4 regions of the Rhizobium sp. WSM1274 genome follow, and region 1 is predicted to be linked to each of the others. Evidence: predicted binding sites of a transcription regulator. Region 1 holds the regulator's gene; each other region holds the start of a gene.
The links. The regulator HrcA, encoded in region 1, represses chaperone genes, less so after heat shock. The targets are predictions, from matches to a motif close to GTTAGCACTCNCNNNNNGNGAGTGCTAAC.
Positions count from the first base shown of each region.

Region 2: groES (co-chaperone GroES) is a predicted target of HrcA. The motif match lies at 1,219-1,247, and genes of this name have one in related genera.
Region 3: N2600_RS06260 (co-chaperone GroES) is a predicted target of HrcA. The motif match lies at 3,806-3,834, and genes of this name have one in related genera.
Region 4: N2600_RS29095 (co-chaperone GroES) is a predicted target of HrcA. The motif match lies at 1,227-1,255, and genes of this name have one in related genera.

Region 1 covers NZ_CP104138.1:4,527-9,333, reverse strand. The annotation lists gene N2600_RS00050 (Hsp20 family protein) at 1-272, opposite strand, end outside; gene N2600_RS00045 (nucleoside hydrolase) at 550-1,494, shown strand; gene grpE (nucleotide exchange factor GrpE) at 1,537-2,169, opposite strand; gene hrcA (heat-inducible transcriptional repressor HrcA) at 2,281-3,369, opposite strand; gene rph (ribonuclease PH) at 3,498-4,217, shown strand; gene N2600_RS00025 (VOC family protein) at 4,214-4,639, shown strand; gene rdgB (RdgB/HAM1 family non-canonical purine NTP pyrophosphatase) at 4,640-4,807, shown strand, end outside.
Region 2 covers NZ_CP104138.1:577,782-582,588, reverse strand. The annotation lists gene N2600_RS02755 (bifunctional riboflavin kinase/FAD synthetase) at 1-30, opposite strand, end outside; gene N2600_RS02750 (TIGR01459 family HAD-type hydrolase) at 62-910, opposite strand; gene groES (co-chaperone GroES) at 1,305-1,601, shown strand; gene groL (chaperonin GroEL) at 1,674-3,317, shown strand; gene N2600_RS02735 (hypothetical protein) at 4,040-4,486, shown strand; gene N2600_RS02730 (glutathione binding-like protein) at 4,698-4,807, opposite strand, start outside.
Region 3 covers NZ_CP104138.1:1,220,987-1,225,793, forward strand. The annotation lists gene N2600_RS06225 (LysR family transcriptional regulator) at 1-598, shown strand, start outside; gene N2600_RS06230 (VOC family protein) at 603-983, opposite strand; gene N2600_RS06235 (transglutaminase-like domain-containing protein) at 1,319-2,161, opposite strand; gene N2600_RS06240 (DUF1488 domain-containing protein) at 2,216-2,464, opposite strand; gene N2600_RS06245 (hypothetical protein) at 2,455-2,784, opposite strand; gene N2600_RS06250 (hypothetical protein) at 2,781-3,116, opposite strand; gene N2600_RS06255 (hypothetical protein) at 3,113-3,376, opposite strand; gene N2600_RS06260 (co-chaperone GroES) at 3,888-4,127, shown strand; gene groL (chaperonin GroEL) at 4,177-4,807, shown strand, end outside.
Region 4 covers NZ_CP104139.1:1,025,785-1,030,591, reverse strand. The annotation lists gene N2600_RS29110 (DUF2934 domain-containing protein) at 1-274, opposite strand, end outside; gene N2600_RS29105 (hypothetical protein) at 321-677, opposite strand; gene N2600_RS29100 (hypothetical protein) at 786-1,076, opposite strand; gene N2600_RS29095 (co-chaperone GroES) at 1,401-1,715, shown strand; gene groL (chaperonin GroEL) at 1,860-3,488, shown strand; gene N2600_RS29085 (hypothetical protein) at 3,543-3,779, shown strand; gene N2600_RS29080 (DUF6522 family protein) at 3,836-4,114, opposite strand; gene N2600_RS29075 (HPP family protein) at 4,150-4,807, opposite strand, start outside.

The DNA of each region.
Region 1 (4,807 bases):
CCGCGATAGAGATAGTCCCGCTCGCCCTGTTCCACCTGGCGGCCGCGGATGAGAAGCTGGTTCTCCTCAATGGAGACATCGAGTTCCTCCTCGCTGAAGCCAGCCACGGCAAGGGTGATACGCAGACGCTCCGGCGCGCCGCTGTCGGCGCCGATGCGTTCGATATTGTAAGGCGGATATCCGTCGCTCGTCTTGGAAATGCGCTCCAGCGTCTTTTCCATGGCATCGAAGCCCAGAAGCAGCGGGCTGGCGAAAGGGGTAATGCGGCTCATCTCTTTTCAAGTCCTTGGCGCAAGCGACCATCCCGGACCTTCAGTGCAGCATCCGGATGCCGCTAATATGGGGACAAGAGCCTGGCGCTGCAAGGCATGGGGCACGACGTGTCGGCGCCACCTGCTCAATTTTAAGCTGACGTCAGGCTCTTTCCTTGACAAAGCAGCTGCTGCCTCGCATCAAAACATGTCCGCGCGGATTGTGCTGATTTGTGACGGGACGTGAAGAAATCGGTGCATGCCCGGTAACACGCAGTGCGAGGATGGAACGATCGGAATGGCAAGCGCAAGAAAGATCATCATCGACACGGATCCTGGCCAGGACGACGCGGCCGCCATCATGCTGGCCTTCGGCAGTCCCGACGAGCTGGAAGTGCTGGGGATCACGACGGTCGCCGGCAACGTGCCGCTTCCGCTCACCAGCCGCAATGCGCGCATCGTCTGCGAACTCTGCGGCCGGACGGAGACCAAGGTTTTCGCCGGCGCCGACGCGCCGATCGCCCGCAAGTTGGTGACGGCCGAACATGTGCACGGCAAGACCGGCCTCGACGGTCCGGAACTCAGCGAGCCGACGATGGCGCTGCAGCCTAGCCATGCCGTCGACTTCATCATCGAGACGTTGCGCCGCGAGCCGGAAGGCACGGTGACGCTGTGCACGCTCGGGCCGCTCACCAATATCGGCATGGCCTTTCAGAAGGCACCCGACATCGTCCCCCGCATCCGCGAACTGGTGATGATGGGCGGGGGCTTCTTCGAGGGCGGCAACATCACGCCGGCGGCCGAATTCAACATCTATGTCGATCCGGAGGCGGCCGATATCGTCTTCCGCTCAGGCGTTCCGATCGTGATGATGCCGCTTGATGTGACGCATCAATTGCTGACCCGCAAGGACCGGGTGAAACGCATGGCCGAGATCGGCACGGCGCCGGCAAAGGCCATGGTCGAGATGCTGGAATTCTTCGAACGCTTCGACATCGAGAAATACGGTTCCGACGGCGGGCCGCTGCACGACCCGACCGTTGTCGCCTACCTGCTGGAGCCGGAACTTTTCCAGGGCCGCGACTGCAATGTCGAGATCGAGGTCCAGTCCGAACTCACCGTCGGCATGACGGTCGTCGACTGGTGGCATGTGACCGAGCGCAAGCGCAACGCCAAGGTCATGCGCCATGTCGATGCGGATGGCTTTTTCGATCTGCTGATCGAACGCTTCGCCCGCATCTAACGCTTCGGCTTTTCCTTCTGCACGAGGCAGAAGGAAGGGATATCAGGCGTCTTTCTCGTCGAAGACGGAGTTGGTTTCGGCTTCGGTCGGCTTCGGGCCGCCCTTGGCGACGCCGACCATGGCCGGGCGCAGCACGCGCTCGCCGATGGAGAAGCCTGCCTGCACGACCTGCACGACCGTATTGTTCGGCACGTCGGGGTTCGGCACCTCGAACATTGCCTGATGGAAATTCGGATCGAACTTCTGGCCAACCGGCTCAAGCTTGCGAACGCCGTGGCGCTCGAGAGCCGACAGCATGGCGCGCTCGGTCATCTCGACACCCTCGATCAGCGTGCTCAGGCCGGCATCGGCGGCAGCCTTGGTCTCCGGAGGGATGGCATCGAGCGCGCGGCGCAGATTGTCCGAGACGGCGAGCATGTCACGAGCAAAGCCGGCGACGGAATAGGACTTGGCATCCTTTACCTCGCGCTCGGTGCGCCGGCGCAGATTGTCCATCTCGGCAGCAAGGCGCAAATAGCGGTCGCGCAGCTCGCCGTTTTCGGCTTTCAGAAGCTCGATTGGGTCCGGCTGGGCGGGCTCTTGCTGCGCAGTTTCGTTCTCGACGTAGGCGGCAGCGTCGGCTGCGGCATCGGCCGCAGTTGCGTCAGGTCCGTTTTTCGTCGTGTCATCGGTCATGACGGTCTCCGGTTGGTGTCTTCAGATGCGCCCGATATCGAGGTTTGACCGAAAAAAATCAAGTCTGCGTGACAAAGAAGCGAAAATTCCGCGTGCTTGGCGGTTGCTGCGTCAAAGCTGATTGCGCGAAAGGCGGGAAACGAGCTGGGCTGTATAGTCCACCATCGGCACGATGCGGGAATAATTGAGCCGCGTCGGGCCGATGACGCCGACGGCACCAACGATGCGATCGTCGTCGTCACGATAGGGCGCGACGATGAGCGATGAGCCGGACAGCGAGAAGAGCTTGTTTTCCGAACCGATGAAAATGCGCACACCCGGGCCGCTTTCGGCGAGATTGAGGATCTCGATCAGGCTGTCCTTCTTCTCGAGATCATCAAACAGCAGCCGCAGCCGGTCGAGATCGTCGGCGCCGGCGAGGCCTTCGAGCAGGTTGGCGCGGCCGCGGATGATCAGCTGCGTCGGCTTCCCCTCATCCGGGCTCCCAGCCCAGACAGCAATGCCGCGCTCGACCAGATCGCGCGACAGGGCATCGAGCTCGTGACGGACGTCGTCCTTCAGGCGGCTCAATTGTTTGCGGAGCTCCGGCAGGGTCTGGCCGGACATATGGGCATTGAGAAAATTCGCCGCCTCCGTCAGCTGCGAGGACGTGACGCCCGCCGGCAGCTCGATAATGCGGTTTTCCACCTGATCATGATCGCCGACGAGCACGGCCAGCGCCTTTGTCGGTTCGAGCCGGATGAACTCGACATGTTTCAGCACCGGATCGCTTTTCGAGGTGATGACGAGGCCCGCGCCGCGCGAAATGCCCGACAACATGCGGCTTGCCTCGTTCATCATCGATTCAACGGGATTGCCGCCGCTTTCGGCCCGCAGCTGACGGTCGATGTTGGCGCGCTCCTCGGCGGAGAGGTCGCCGACCTGCATGAAGGCATCGACGAAGAAGCGCAGGCCGATCTGGGTCGGCAGCCGGCCGGCGCTGACATGCGGCGAATAGATCAGGCCGAGCTCTTCGAGATCGCTCATGACGTTGCGCACCGAGGCCGGCGACAGCGACATCGGCAGGATACGGGACAGGTTGCGCGAACCGAGCGGCTCGCCGCTTTCCAGGTAACCTTCGACGATGCGACGAAAAATTTCCCGGGAGCGCTCGTCCAGCGCAGCTACGGCATCCGAAACCGACGTCGACCTGATGCCCATGAAGCTTTCAAACCCATGCTGATGATACTTCCCGAAAAGTAAGTCAAACTCACACCCGTGGCAAAAGGGAATTTGCAAATGAGCGCCGCCAATCGTAGAAGCGGTCAAATAAACCCCAGGAGATAAGAATGCGGCCTTCAGGCAGAAAAATCGACCAGATGCGCAAGGTCTCGTTCGAGCGCAATTTTTCCAAGCATGCGGAAGGCTCCTGCCTGGTGAAATTCGGCGATACGCATGTACTCTGCACGGCGAGCCTCGAAGAAAAGACGCCGCCATGGCTGCGCAATTCCGGCAAGGGCTGGGTCACGGCCGAATACGGCATGCTGCCGCGGGCGACCGGCGAACGCATGAAGCGCGAAGCCGCCGCCGGCAAGCAGGGCGGTCGCACCCAGGAAATCCAGCGGCTGATCGGCCGGTCGCTGCGCGCCGTCGTCGACCTGCAGGCGCTCGGCGAACGGCAGATCACGCTCGATTGCGATGTCATCCAGGCCGATGGCGGCACACGGACAGCCTCGATCACCGGCGGCTGGATCGCGCTTTACGACTGCCTGAAATGGATGGAAAGCCGCAACATGATCAAGGTCGACCGGGTCCTGAAGGATCATGTCGCCGCCATTTCCTGCGGTATCTTTGCCAGCCAGCCGGTGATCGATCTCGATTACCTGGAAGACTCCTCGGCCGAGACCGATGCGAACTTCGTCATGACGGGCACCGGCGGGATCGTCGAGATCCAGGGCACCGCCGAAGGCACGCCGTTCAGTGAGGGCGAATTCACCTCGCTGATGCAGTTGGCCAGAAACGGCATCGGCGAACTCGTGGCACTGCAGAAGCAAGCCGTCGAAGGATGAACCCCATGCTGGAAGGCATGTTGGAAACGGCGCTCTATGCGCGGGATCTCGATAAGGCCGAGACGTTCTACGAAGACGTTCTCGGGCTTGAAAAGATCGCGCGGGCCGCCAACCGGCATGTCTTCTTCCGCTGTGGGCCCGGCGTTCTCCTGATCTTCAATCCCGAGGAAACGGTGAAGCCGCCGGCGCCCGAAGCACTGCAGGTGCCGCCGCACGGCACGAACGGCCAAGGCCACGCCTGTTTCCAGGTGTCCGGCCGCAATATCGATGCCATGGCTGAACGGCTGTCGGCGGCGAGCGTTGCGATCGAATCCGAGGTGCGCTGGCCGAACGGCGGCCGCTCGATCTATTTCCGCGATCCGGCCGGCAACAGCCTGGAATGCGCGGAGGCTAAAATCTGGGGCATCGAACAGGAAATCTGAATGCGCAAGCTTGAAACGAAGACCATCGTCGTCGCCAGCCACAATGCCGGCAAGATCCGCGAGATCCAGGAATTGATCGGGCCGCTCGGCTTCACCGCCAAATCGGCCGCCGAGCTGAACTTCGTCGAACCGGATGAGACGGGCACGAGCTTCGAGGAGAATGCGACG
Region 2 (4,807 bases), 570 kb from region 1:
GCGGGTTTCATTGCGGTGGAAGACGGTCATCGGCTGGCTTCTCTTCATGCAAGGCGTGTCTTCATGCAAGGCGGGGCATCCACCACTTCGGCGCGGCGTTTTCCCGTTCGAGATAGGCGTTGAGGATCGCCTCGTCGGTCTCGCCGTTGAGAGTATATTCCTTGGCGTGGATACCGCCGCTGATGTAGAGAAGGTCGAGGCCGTAATTCAAGGCGCCGCGCACATCGGTCGGCATGCCGTCGCCGATCGCCAGCACGCGCTCGACGGGGAAATCGCCGCGAAGCTCGCGGGCCGCCGAAAGTGTTGCCTCGTAGATCGGCCGGTGCGGTTTGCCGGCGATGCGGGTACTGCCGCCGAGCTGCTGGTAGTAGGCGGCCATAGCGCCGGCGCAGGGGATGATGCGATGGCCGCGCTCGACAATGAGGTCGGGATTGGCGCAGATCATCGGCACGTCGCGGGCTTTGAAATCGAGAAGAATATCGGTGTAATCTTCCGGCTTCTCCGTCTCGTCGTCGAAAAAGCCGGTGCAGACCAGCGATTGCGCTTCGCCCGCCGGCCGGCGTTCGACGCCAATGCCTTCGAGTAGCGCTTTGTCGCGCTCGGGGCCGAGCAGAAAGACGGTCTTCGGCCCTTCGGCGATCAAACCGCGCGTGACGTCGCCAGAGGTGACGATCCTGTCATAGGCGCTGTCGGGAACGCCGATATGGCGCAGCTGCTCGACCACCTGCCAGGAAAGGCGCGGCGAATTGGTGATGAGGACGACGGCGACGCCGTTCTCGCGCGCCGCTTCAAGGGCCGCGGCCGCCTTCGGGAACGGATCGACGCCGTTGTGAACGACGCCCCAGACATCGCAGAGCACCACATCATAGTGACCTGATATCTCCGAGAAGTTTTCTATCCGCCTGGCCATTCCGATTTCCCGATTTGCTTCAGTCACCGGTGACATTGCAAAGGCGCAAGGCGATGGCAAGGAAATTTCTTCGCTGCCCGGCTCCTGCGAAGAACTCGGGAAGGCGATCCGAGCGTGCGGATCGGCAAGGGGTTTGACGATTATCCCGAAGCGGCAGCTCGCCGACGGCGGACGACTTCGGCAAAGTTCGGCCGCGCCGGCGTTTCGGCCGCAATCTCAGACTATTCTCAGGCCTCTTCACAATTCCGGCACAAAAATTCGTGACTGCTCTCATTGACTCCTTTCGGAGCCATCCCTAAATGCTCGTCGCTAGCACTCACCGCAAGGGAGTGCTAACATCTGTCCATGTGGGCCACTCCGGTCCGCGAATGTCATTCGATCGAGGGATTAGACAATGGCAAGCACCAACTTCCGCCCCCTTCACGACCGCGTCGTTGTTCGCCGCGTTGAGTCCGAAGCCAAGACCAAGGGCGGCATCATCATTCCCGATACCGCCAAGGAAAAGCCGCAGGAAGGCGAAATCGTCGCCGTCGGCTCCGGCGCACGCGATGAGTCCGGCAAGGTCGTCGCACTCGACGTCAAGGCTGGCGACCGCATCCTGTTCGGCAAGTGGTCCGGCACCGAAGTCAAGATCGACGGCGAAGACCTTCTGATCATGAAGGAAGCCGACATCATGGGCATCATCGGCTGATCGGCCGACCTGCTTTCCCGAAATGGCTGACGGGCGTTTTGCCCGAACAACTCGAATTCAGGAGTTACTAATATGGCATCTAAAGAAATCAAGTTTGGCCGCACCGCGCGCGAAAAGATGCTGCGCGGCGTCGACATTCTCGCCGATGCAGTGAAGGTCACGCTCGGCCCCAAGGGTCGTAACGTCATCATCGACAAGTCCTTCGGCGCTCCGCGCATCACCAAGGACGGCGTTTCGGTCGCCAAGGAAATCGAACTCGAAGACAAGTTCGAAAACATGGGCGCCCAGATGGTCCGCGAAGTTGCTTCGAAGACCAACGACATCGCCGGCGACGGCACCACGACGGCAACCGTTCTTGCCCAGGCGATCGTTCGCGAAGGCAACAAGGCCGTTGCAGCCGGCATGAACCCGATGGACCTGAAGCGCGGCATCGATCTTGCTGTTGCCGACGTCGTGAAGGATCTCCAGGCCAAGGCCAAGAAGATCTCGACCTCGGAAGAAGTTGCACAGGTCGGCACGATTTCGGCAAATGGCGACAAGCAGGTCGGTCTCGACATTGCTGAAGCCATGCAGAAGGTCGGCAACGAAGGCGTCATCACCGTCGAAGAAGCCAAGACCGCCGAAACCGAACTCGAAGTCGTCGAAGGCATGCAGTTCGACCGCGGCTACCTCAGCCCCTACTTCGTCACCAATCCGGAAAAGATGATCGCCGACCTCGAAGACGTCTTCATTCTCCTCCACGAGAAGAAGCTGTCGAACCTGCAGTCGATGCTGCCGGTTCTCGAAGCCGTCGTCCAGACCGGCAAGCCGCTCCTCATCGTCGCTGAAGACGTCGAAGGCGAAGCCCTCGCAACGCTCGTCGTCAACAAGCTGCGCGGCGGCCTCAAGATCGCTGCCGTCAAGGCGCCTGGCTTCGGCGACCGCCGCAAGGCCATGCTCGAAGACATCGCCATCCTGACGGGCGGTACGGTCATCTCCGAAGATCTCGGCATCAAGCTCGAATCCGTCACGCTCGACATGCTTGGCCGTGCCAAGAAGGTTTCGATCTCCAAGGAAAACACCACGATCGTCGACGGTTCGGGCGCCAAGTCCGATATCGAAGGCCGTGTTGCCCAGATCAAGGCCCAGATCGAGGAAACCACCTCCGACTACGACCGCGAGAAGCTGCAGGAGCGCCTTGCCAAGCTCGCCGGCGGCGTTGCCGTCATCCGCGTCGGCGGCTCGACCGAAGTCGAAGTGAAGGAAAAGAAGGACCGCATCGACGACGCGCTCAACGCGACCCGCGCTGCTGTTCAGGAAGGTATCGTCCCCGGCGGCGGTATCGCTCTGCTCCGCTCCTCCACGAAGATCACCGTCAAGGGTGTAAACGACGACCAGGAAGCCGGCATCAATATCGTTCGCCGCGCCCTGCAGTCGCTCGTTCGTCAGATCGCTGAAAACGCAGGCGACGAAGCCTCGATCGTTGTCGGCAAGGTCCTCGACAAGAACGAAGACAACTTCGGCTACAACGCCCAGACATCCGAATATGGCGACATGATCGCCATGGGTATCGTCGACCCGCTCAAGGTCGTTCGCACGGCGCTGCAGAACGCTGCTTCTGTTGCATCGCTGCTGATCACCACCGAAGCCATGATCGCCGAACTGCCGAAGAAAGAATCGGCTGGCGGCGGCATGCCGGGCGGCATGGGCGGCATGGGCGGAATGGACATGATGTGATAGGGCAACGGCCTTTCACAGCATCGTTCATGAATCCGCCCATCATTTAAAGATGGTTCAGCGCGTCAAGCGCGCTGAACCGGCGGAATGGACATGATGTGATAGGCGAAAGCCATCACTGACAACCATTCCGGAATCCGGAATAGGAAGGGCGGCTCTCGGGTCGCCCTTTTCTTTTGCCCAAAGCGATTCGACGTGCGGCACACTGACTGGCATGGCCGACGAAACGTTTATCCGGCCCTCTGTTGCAACCCCAGGGGGCGAAACTTGCGCTAGGCTTGCGTTGCCCGCGCCTTTCTCAGTCTAGCGACATGCGAGAGATCACTGCGTTGCGGTACGATTTCCGACCTGACGCAGAGTGAAAACGTTTGCAACACTCTCAAAGATGATCTTCCTGTGCCAATTCTCGCGAAACAGGCCGAAGATGCAGGCATCCTAAGAAATGAGGCGATCCGAAGACCCCTTAAAAAGCCGTTGCCGTTTGTCCAAAAGCCCCTATAAATCCGCGCTGCACTTCAAACGCGCTCGGCGATAGACGAGGCCGGAGCGCGGAAAGCGATACGTTAACGTTCGGCTTCGAGGGCTCCGGTTACGGAGGCCAGATGGCCGTGGCAATAACCGCCGAAGGTAAGCGCGGGCATCATGCCCGCTGCTGCGTGATCCTGTTTCTTTGTGTTTGCCGAGCGTGCGGCCGAGGAGCCGCATCCGAACGGGGGAACGCCTTGTTTAACATCGCCAGAGCCAATGCAGCCGAACCGCTAACGCCCGGCTCGTTTGATGACGCCAATCAAAATCACGAGATGCTGGCACAGTTTTCCGTTTCCGAAGCCTGGACGGGCGATTTTTCGAGCGGCATGCTTCGTCTCGGCGAATGGAGCGCAATGATGCACGGCCTTGCCGCGCAGGAATGCGGACTCCTAAGCCTGATCCGCTGCTACGATGCCAAGGACCGCAGCCACATATTGGAGCTGTTCGAGCAGGCGGCAACGCTCTGCTCCTCCTTCTGTTTTTCGACGACAATCAACATGCCGAACGGCTTTCGCCAGCCGCTCTTCTGCATGGGCGAGTCCCACGGGCTAGAGCAGAAATACAGCGGCAGCATGGTCGGCGTCTTCGTCTTTCCGCGCTTCAAGCTGGAAGGCGCAAAGCAGATCTCAAGCTGGCGATAAGGGTGGAATGGCTGCCCCTCACCCTAACCCTCTCCGCACTCGCGGGGCGAGGGGACGTGCCCTGCGATAGGTAGGCGGGATACGGACAGCTTGCGGCATGGTCCCTTCGCCCCGTTTACCGGGGTCCGAAGGACGGGTCGAGACCCGTGGCTCGACCCCGGTGGCAGCAGCCGGATGAGGGGCCGGGATCGGCGATCTCTTGGGTCGTTCGTTACTCCGGCTTGGCCGGTATATTGAGGCCCCTGGCACTTGCCGGACGAGCGATGCAGCGCTCCAGCCAATCCGAGACGGCGGGGAATTTCGCATATTCGAGCACCTCGC
Region 3 (4,807 bases), 1.2 Mb from region 1:
TCTTCTCCAGCTTTCACCCGGCGCCCGGCTGATCGGCGTCGCCTCCGAGAAACGCGATGCCGCGCGCCGGTTGGACGAGGGCGTCTTCGACTTCAGCGTCTCCGTGCACGACGAACCGGCCTCTTGGCACATTCGCGCGCCCTTGTTCGACCAGGCCTCAATCTGTATTTACGACGAAGCTCAACTCCGGCTAAAGGCGCCGCTGAGCCTCAAGGACTTTGCCAATGTCGCCCATGTCACGGTCTCGTTCGAAGGCAATGCCGCGACCAGCATCGACATCGCGCTGAGCCGCACCGGGCACGTCAGACAGGTGGTGGCGACAGTGCCGCGCTTTTCCGCCCTGCCGACTGCGCTGCGGGCCATGCCCGCCATCGCCACCGTGCCGGAATCGATCGGCCGCTGCATGGCGCAATTGCATGGGTTGACGATCTGTCAGCCGCCGCTTCCTCTCCCCGCCGATCCGGTGACGATGCTCTATCGCCGTATCGACCAGGCCGACGGCCGGGCGCGCTGGTTCCGTCGCCTGTTCCTCGAGGTCGCCAGCCAGGCGCTCGAAGCCTCCGGCTGCCGCGTATCGATCTCGAGAGTTGCCGCCTGACCCCTTAAAGTTCGCCTTTGTGAAAATACGCTTCGAGGCGGTAGCCGTCCGGGTCGATGATGAAGGCGGCATAATAGAATTGCCCGTAATCCGGCCGCACACCCGGTTCACCATTATCCGTGCCGCCGGATGCGACGGCCGCCGAGTGAAAGGCATCGACCGCGGCCTCATTAGGCGCGACGAAGCAGAAATGCAGCCCGGATCGCATGTCGGCAACCACGGGCTGTTCGACCTGCATCACCCAGAGCCCGACCCTTTCAGGGCCGTAGCCAATCATGGTGTCGGAATTGGACAGGCGCTCATATCCGAGCGGCGCCAGCGCCGCATCGTAGAAACGCCGGGCTCTTTCGAGGTCTTTTACGCCGATGGAGATATGATCGAACATCAACTGCGAACTCCCTATCTTCCGCTAATCCCCGAAGGACTGCTCACACCCAAGATGGCTCGACGCCAACAACTTTCAACCAAAGCATGTCACGCAAAAGTCTACAGCGGATTTGCGACAACGACATGCGTAAAACAAAGACTTAAAGCGCGAGGAGTGAATCTGAAAGATTGCGATGCGCTTTAAATCAACGAAGGGGCCTGTATCGTGGGTGTGGATCATTCATGGCCGGCGATCCTGTCCAGCGCCTTGGCGAAAAACGCAGTCCTCCGACTGCAGCTGCCTGCGGCAATGCCTGAGGCTGGACATTGCCGCGCATCCGCCCAGGTCTCGTTCTAAACAGCGCCCCCGGCGACGCTTTGCATCGGCTGCAGGTTCGTCACCTCATAGGTCCAGACGCGAAACGCCTTCAGCATGTGCGGCCCGAAGGAATTGATGAGCGGTATGTCGGCGGCGTCGCGCCCGCGTGCGACGATGATACGACCGATCCGCCGCGTGTTGTTGCGTGGATCAAATGTGTGCCATGCACCGTCCAGGAAGACCTCGATCCAGGCGCTGAAGTCCATCGGATCGACGACCGGAATACCGATGTCGCCGAGATGGCCATTGATATATCGGGCAGGAATGTTGAGGCAACGGCACAACGCCACTGCGAGATGCGCAAAGTCGCGACAGACGCCGACACGTTCGTGAAACGCCTCGAAGGCTGTCCGCGTCGATCGCGCCTGCATGTAGTCGAATTGGACGTGGCGGTGGACGAAGTCGCAGATCGCCTGAACGCGGCCCCAACCCGGTGAGACTGTGCCGAACATATCCCACGCAATTTGACTGAGACGATCCGTCTCGCAATAGCGGCTGCCCATCAGGTAGACGAGGCAATCATCCGGCAATTCCGAAACCGGGAGTTCCCTGGCGCCCGGCAGCGACCTGTCCGGTTTGCCGTCGTCTTCGATCGTCGCATCGCCCCATATGGTCAGGTCGCCCGCTGGGGCAACCAGCCGGAGACAGCGGTTGCCGAAGAGATCACGGTAAGTCGAAGTGCGAACATCCGGCGTGGTGAAGACCGTTTCCGGAATTCTGATGTCGGCCGCACGATCATCATGAACCGACAACAGGCATACCAATGCGGTCGGCTGCGGGCAGGTCAGTGTCATTTCATAGCCGTAACGGATCAACATAGAGCGTTCTCTCGCGTCCGGATCCGCCTAGCGGAAATCCGCCGCAGTTAGAGTTTAGAAGGCGCGGCGGCGGTAGGAGTAGGCTTTGCGTGCCACGTCCTGAATGGAGTTGCGCAGGACGTCGAATAACGAAAGCCAATTCGTTTCCGAAGGCTCGGTTCTTTGCAATGCGGTGTCGGATTTCGCCAGAGCGCCAACCTCGATGAAGAACAACACCTGGAACAGGCCGTCATGGCCGACGAAGCGCACAGCATTTCGCGCCGCATCGAAGCTACGGCTTTGGTTCAGGAAGGCTAGCGCCACGGTTGAGCCGGCGGGGTCTCACGAGCACTCCGAGCGGCGTCCGACAGCCTGAGCCATTCCTTCCGGTATCCTATGTTGAGAAGATTGAAGGACATCACGTCTTTTCCGGCGTCCGAACGGCTCTTGCCGGTCAGGGCATGGTCGGCGTGCACTGGAACGCCTGCGGATACACGATAGACGGTCCACGAACGGGCGGATTCGATCCGGCGGTCGTGTTCGATCTCCATGGAGTAGCGGCCGGACGCGCCACATTTGTTTTCCCATGTGCCGACGGCAAAGGCATTCCGTCTTCGTTCGGCTTCGTCTTCATGGCTGTTCACGATGTCAACCTTTCGTCATTCGGGCCGTGGCCAAGGCCAAACGTCCTCTCGATCAGTGTTGCGCCGCTGCCGGCGGGCGAAAGGTTTACCAGTTCCAGACTGTCTTCCGTCGCGACCCGCTCATGACGTTCATCGTCACTGCGGATGCGGTATTGCAGCACATTTCCTCTCAGAGGCAGTGTGGCGGTAATGCGATATGTCTCGGGGAGCTTGGAGGGAACGACCAGGAACCCGTCCTTCACCCGGACGGTTTGCCCCACCTTGAAGATATGTGTTGCCGCCTCGCGTCGGATCGAGCGTCCATTGCGTTGCGGGATGCGCGTAGCGGTCATGATGGTTTGTGGTCCTTTTCGAGCGCGGTTTGGAGATCTGAAAGGTGGACAGGCATCATCTGCTGCGTCGAACTCTGCGCGGCGATCGCCGGCAGGTGGATGAAGGCGCCGACCCGTCGCCAGGCAAGCCTGGAAACGCTGTCGATCGATTCCTCGTCATAGTCGACGCGGTATTCTCCGGCTGGCTGCGCCCCGTCGAAACCGGGCAGGCGGAATGGAGATGAAAAACGGACGACGGTTTCTGTGGTGCGACTTGTCACGGCTGAGGCCTCCGCAGGAATACACTGATGCGTTCCTGTATCGTTGAGATCCGAGCCGGACGAACTCGAGGCTGCCGGTACATCCGCGGTCAGCGCCAAGCTCATTCCGGATCGGAACAGGCGAAATGAACGCCGGAACGACGTCATACATTCGCTATCGAGAATTCAGTGGTGATGGCGGGTCGTAGGTCTCTGACACCGCGAAGCCAAGTCGGCCAAATCGACGAGGCCCATCATTACGCCTTGATTGAGTTTAAATCAAGATAATTCGGATTTATCTATAAAAAACGCCAAATTAACGCGACGACATGCTAAATAAAGTTGAGCGCTGCGGCGAAAAAAATTCTATTCATTTCCAGATTAATACAAAATATCCGCTCAAATTGATTTCCTGAATTTTTCAAGAAATTCCCTGGGTGAACAATATTTCTTGGCACTCCTAACAATCGAGTGCCACGGATGCTATTTATGTACTGCAGCCGCCATACGCGCCGGCAGCAGAAAGACCTCTATGAAATTCCGCTCACTTCACGACCGCGTCGTCATTCGACGTGCGGAAGGCGATGTCAAATCCAAGGGTGGGATCATCATTCCAGACACCGCCAGGGAGAAGCCGCAGCAAGGTGAAGTGGTCGCAGTCGGCCCGGGCTTGCGCGACAAAGGCGGCACTCTGGTCCCGCGCGATGTCGAGGTCGGCGACATCATGGGCATCGTCGAAAAGACCGAAACGGCTGCCGACAAAGCCGCCTGAGGGTCGAATTTCCGACCCGCATCTCAAGACCGAACTGGGAAGAAATATCATGTCTGCCAAGGAAATCAGATTCTCCACCGACGCGCGCGACCGCCTGCTGCGCGGCGTCGAATTGCTCAACAACGCCGTCAAGGTGACGCTTGGCCCGAAGGGTCGCAACGTCGTCATTGACAAGGCCTATGGCGCACCGCGCATTACCAAGGACGGCGTTAGCGTCGCCAAGGAGATCGAACTCGAAGACAAGTTCGAGAACATGGGCGCGCAAATGGTGCGCGAGGTGGCTTCGAAGACCAATGATCTTGCCGGCGACGGCACGACGACGGCAACGGTGCTCGCCGCCTCCATCTTCCGCGAAGGCGCAAAGCTTGTCGCTGCCGGCATGAACCCTATGGATCTCAGGCGCGGCATCGATCTCGGCGTTACCGCCGTCGTCAAGGAAATCCAGGCGAGGGCGATGAAGGTCAAATCGTCAGGCGAGATCGCGCAGGTCGGCACCATTGCCGCCAATGGCGACGCCACCATCGGCGAGATGATCGCCAGGGCGATGGACAAGGTCGGCAATGAGGGCGTCATAACAGTCGAAGAGGCGCGAACCGCCGAAACCGAACTCGATGTCGTCGAGGGCATGCAGTTCGATCGCGGCTATCTCTCGCCCTATTTCGTCACCAATGCCGAGAAGA
Region 4 (4,807 bases), on a different replicon from region 1:
TCATCTCGATGTCAGGCACCGGAGCCTTGGCGGCCTGAACAGGCCTCGTTCTTGGCCGATCGAAATCGCCGCTTTCACCGGCGCCCTGAAGCAGGGCCGCATCATCCCTGTCGTCTTCATCGAGCAGGTCCTGCAGCGTCTCGTGCTCATCCTCACCGGCCAGTTCGTCGCAGGCTTGCAGCCAATGGCGCTTGTCGGCGCCCTCCGGGCGGCCCTCGGCCTCCCAGATTTCGTAGGCGCGCTGGCGAATCTGCTCGTGCTTGTCTATAGCCATGGCCTTCTCCAAGCGCATTGGGATGAGCCGTCCGAAGAGCGACTCTTCAAGGCGTGTTGATGGTTGGAAGGAAATCCTCCACCTGTTTGCGTTGATCCTTTGGAAGCGTTTCCACCCGTTCCTTCCAGAACCGTTCCGCCTCCGGCGGATCCTCATCCCACTGGCGAACGTCGGTGATATTGTCGTCGATCATGGATCGGCGGTGGCCACCGAGGCTAAGATAGTCCATTGCAAGCTTCAGGCTTGGGGTTCCGGTGCCGCTATCGCGATCTGATGCCGACCTCGCGTTGCGCAGGGCGTTTGCCAATGCCCTTTGGCGATCGATCTCGGCCCGTTCGGTATCGGCGGACCGGGCATCGTCCGTGCCGCTCTCTGGCGGCACGTTGGATCTAGAAGTCGTCATGGGTCACCTTTCGATGTTGTGATCCAATAACCTCTGCAAACGAGGAGAGTTCCGCGCGCGTTTAGAGAATGATTGGGCGGGTGGCGAGCCGCATCGCCCGGGGCGCGATCAATGCACGGCCATGCTCACCATCCGATAGGGGTGCACGGCTTCGAATTGTGAGATCATCGCCGTTGCCTGCTGCAATACCAGCTCGGCATTTTCCGGATCGTCACGGGCGAGTTCGTCGGCGTTGACGCGGATCGCTTCGGCCATGTTGTTGGAAAGTGCCGCAAAATGCGTATTGCCTTCGACAAGGGCCTCACGCGCCGTGTCCTCCAGCGTACGAGCGATATCGACGAAGATTTCCTCGCGTTCCTCGATACTGAGGTCTTTGATCAGTTTGGTGTTCTCTTCCATGTCACTCACTCCTAAAGACGTGGGACGGTGGCCGAGCTCATCAAGCCTCGGCCACCACAGAACTAGGAATGGCGAAATCCGGATTCAAGCCTCAATGCCATTCGCCTTTTTATTCGAACGCAGGAGCGGATTGTCTGTTCCCTGTCGGGCGTTAGCAGTCTCCGGCGGAGAGTGCTAATTTTTCTTTCGTCGCCTCTTGAAATTGCTGAACCCTCGAACCAGATCATTCGCGCAAGGCGCGCGCGCGAACCTGCACCCGCCCGGATCGGTTATCCGGTCCGGCCGCGGGAACAACGTCATCATTGTTTGTCGATGGAGGAAGATATGTCGTTCCGACCGCTTCATGACCGCATTCTCGTCCGCCGGGTCGATTCACAAGAAAAGACAAAGGGCGGCATCATCATTCCAGACACCGCCAAGGAGAAGCCGCAGGAAGGCGAGGTCATCGCCGTCGGCCCCGGCGCGCGCAACGAAGCCGGCCAGATCCAGTCGCTCGACGTTAAGGTCGGCGATCGCATCCTGTTCGGCAAATGGTCCGGCACCGAGATCAAAATCAATGGCGAAGACCTGCTGATCATGAAGGAAAGCGACGTGATGGGCATCATCGAGGCCCAAGGCGAAAAGAAGCAGGCCGCCTGAGGTCCCGGCTGACATCGGTCGATGCTGGAGCGCTTCAGCTTTTCATGGAAACGCAGAACCGTTCCAAGCTTTTATTTTACGCAATTCCGAGCGAAAACGCACTTTTCCTGGAATTGCTCTGGCTGGCTATGAAGGAGTGAGGACATGGCTGCTAAAGAAATCAAATTCAGCACCGAAGCCCGCGAGAAGATGCTGCGTGGCGTCGACATCCTGGCCAACGCCGTGAAGGCGACCCTCGGCCCGAAGGGCCGCAACGTCGTGATCGACAGGTCGTTCGGCGCGCCGCGCATCACAAAGGACGGCGTTTCGGTCGCCAAGGAAATCGAACTCGAAGACAAGTTCGAAAACATGGGCGCCCAGATGGTCCGCGAAGTTGCTTCGAAGACCAGCGACATCGCCGGCGACGGCACCACGACCGCAACGGTGCTGGCCCAGGCAATCGTCAAGGAAGGCGCCAAGGCCGTTACGTCGGGCATGAACCCGATGGACCTGAAGCGCGGCATCGATCTAGCGGTCGCGGCCATCGTCGCGGAACTGAAGGCCAACGCCCGCAAGATCTCGAATAACTCGGAGATTGCCCAGGTCGGCACAATCTCCGCCAACGGCGATGCCGAAATTGGCCGCTTTTTGGCGGATGCCATGGAAAGGGTCGGCAATGATGGCGTCATCACGGTCGAAGAAGCCAAGACCGCCGAAACCGAACTCGAAGTCGTCGAAGGCATGCAGTTCGACCGCGGCTATCTCAGCCCCTATTTCGTGACAAATGCCGACAAGATGCGGGTCGAGTTCGAAGACCCTTATATTCTCATCCACGAGAAAAAGCTCTCCAACCTGCAGTCGATGCTGCCGGTTCTCGAAGCCGTCGTCCAATCCAGCAAGCCGCTCCTCATCATCGCTGAAGACGTCGAAGGCGAAGCGCTTGCTACCCTCGTCGTCAACAAGCTGCGCGGCGGCCTGAAGATTGCCGCCGTCAAGGCGCCTGGCTTCGGCGACCGCCGCAAGGCCATGCTCGAAGACATCGCCATCCTGACCGCCGGCACCGTCATCTCCGAAGATCTCGGCATCAAGCTCGAATCCGTGACGCTCGACATGCTCGGCCGTGCCAAGAAGGTTTCGATCGAGAAGGAAAACACCACAATCGTCGATGGGTCAGGCGCCAAGACCGACATCGAAGGCCGTATTGCCCAGATCCGCGCCCAGATCGAGGAAACCACCTCCGACTACGACCGCGAGAAGCTGCAGGAACGTCTTGCCAAGCTCGCCGGCGGCGTTGCCGTCATCCGCGTCGGCGGCTCGACCGAAGTCGAGGTGAAGGAGAAGAAGGATCGCGTCGACGACGCGCTTCATGCAACCCGTGCCGCCGTCGAAGAGGGCATCTTGCCCGGCGGCGGCGTAGCGCTGCTGCGCGCCGTCAAGGCGCTCGATAATCTCAATACGGCCAACCAGGACCAGCGCGTTGGTGTGGAGATCGTCCGCCGCGCGGTCGAGGCGCCGGCTCGCCAGATCGCCGAAAACGCCGGTGCAGAAGGCTCGATCGTGGTTGGCAAGCTGCGGGAGAAAAGCGAATTCTCCTATGGCTGGAACGCTCAGACGGGCGAATATGGCGACCTCTATGCCCAGGGCGTCATCGATCCGGCGAAAGTGGTGCGCACCGCGCTTCAGGATGCGTCCTCCATCGCCGGTCTGCTCGTCACGACGGAGGCCATGATCGCCGAAAAACCCAAGAAGGACGCCACTCCGCCAATGCCTCCCGGTGCCGGCATGGATTTCTAAAAAGGCTGCCGGCCCGCCCGCACCCCCGGGCGGGCCATGTCTAAGGGAATAGAGATGGTTCAAACGATCAAAAGCCGATCGCAGGTACCGCTGGACTCCCGCGATCTCGACATCTGCCAGCAGGTCTTCGACAAGATCAGATCCGATTACCAGGTGGCAAAGGACAGCGACGAAGCCGAACGAATGGCGAGCATCGTCATCGAACTCTACCGGCAGGGTGTGCGCGACCCCAATCACCTGCAGTCGATGGTCGAGGCGGCCCGCGGCCTCTTCGAAACGAGCGATCGGTAGGAAATGCGGTGCCTGCAGGTCATAAGCACCGCGCGGGATCACACATAACGATGATGTCAGCGTGGATGCCGTCCGGAGGATTTACCCCGAAGAACGGTCATCTGCTCCTGCTGCACTTCATTTTCATCGTTCAAAACAGCTTGCCAAAGCCTGTTGCCGAGCCGAAGCGACACCCGTTTCGTCCCCTCGTGTTCAGCTGTGCCGATTTCCACGGAGCTGACGACGGAACCATGGCGCATGTGGCGGCGAAGATCGGCCAGCGACAATCCGAACCGCTCCGCCAGTTCCGATGATTCCAGGATAAAATCGCCATTTGAATCGCGCTCGATCAGCACCGACTTCTTCTCCAGCTAAGCTCCACGTCCACGCCTCAGGCCACCGCCGCAATAGCATTGTCCTCCTTTGGCAGCAGCCGCGCCACTGCGCTCAGGAGATCCGTCTGCGATATCAGGCCAAGAATGCGGTAATCGCCATCGACAATGATAACGGCATGCGTGCGCCCGTCCGTCAGAACGGGCAATAGCGACAGAGCAGGATCCAACGGTCTAGCCACCGCCGGCCTCGAGATCGCATGGGCGATGGTCTCAGTGCTCATCGACAACTCCCGTAAACCGACAGCGCCGACGAGACGGCCTTCTGGATCCTTCACCGGCAGTGTACGGATATTATGCTTGAGCAGAAGGTGCCGAGCGGCATCCGGTTCCGAAGCCTCCCCAATGGCGATCACGTCGCGCGACATGATATCGGCACAGCTGATCTTGCCGTTTGAGCGGATGGCCGCTTGCAGTTCGACCTGCTGCAGCAGCCGGCCGAGGTCTGCCCGGTCGATATCGAAAGTCTCGTCAAGCGCTTCGAGGGCCGCATCGACATCTTCCTCGCGGAAACCCACACGCACCGCAGACGGCAGGTCGATCGTCTGATGGGTGTTCTCCGCCGGCTTTGGAACGACGTGCGGATAATTCCGCTTCGACAGCCTGTGGAACAGCAGGCCAAGACCGACGAGAATGCAGGAGTTCAAAGCGACGGGC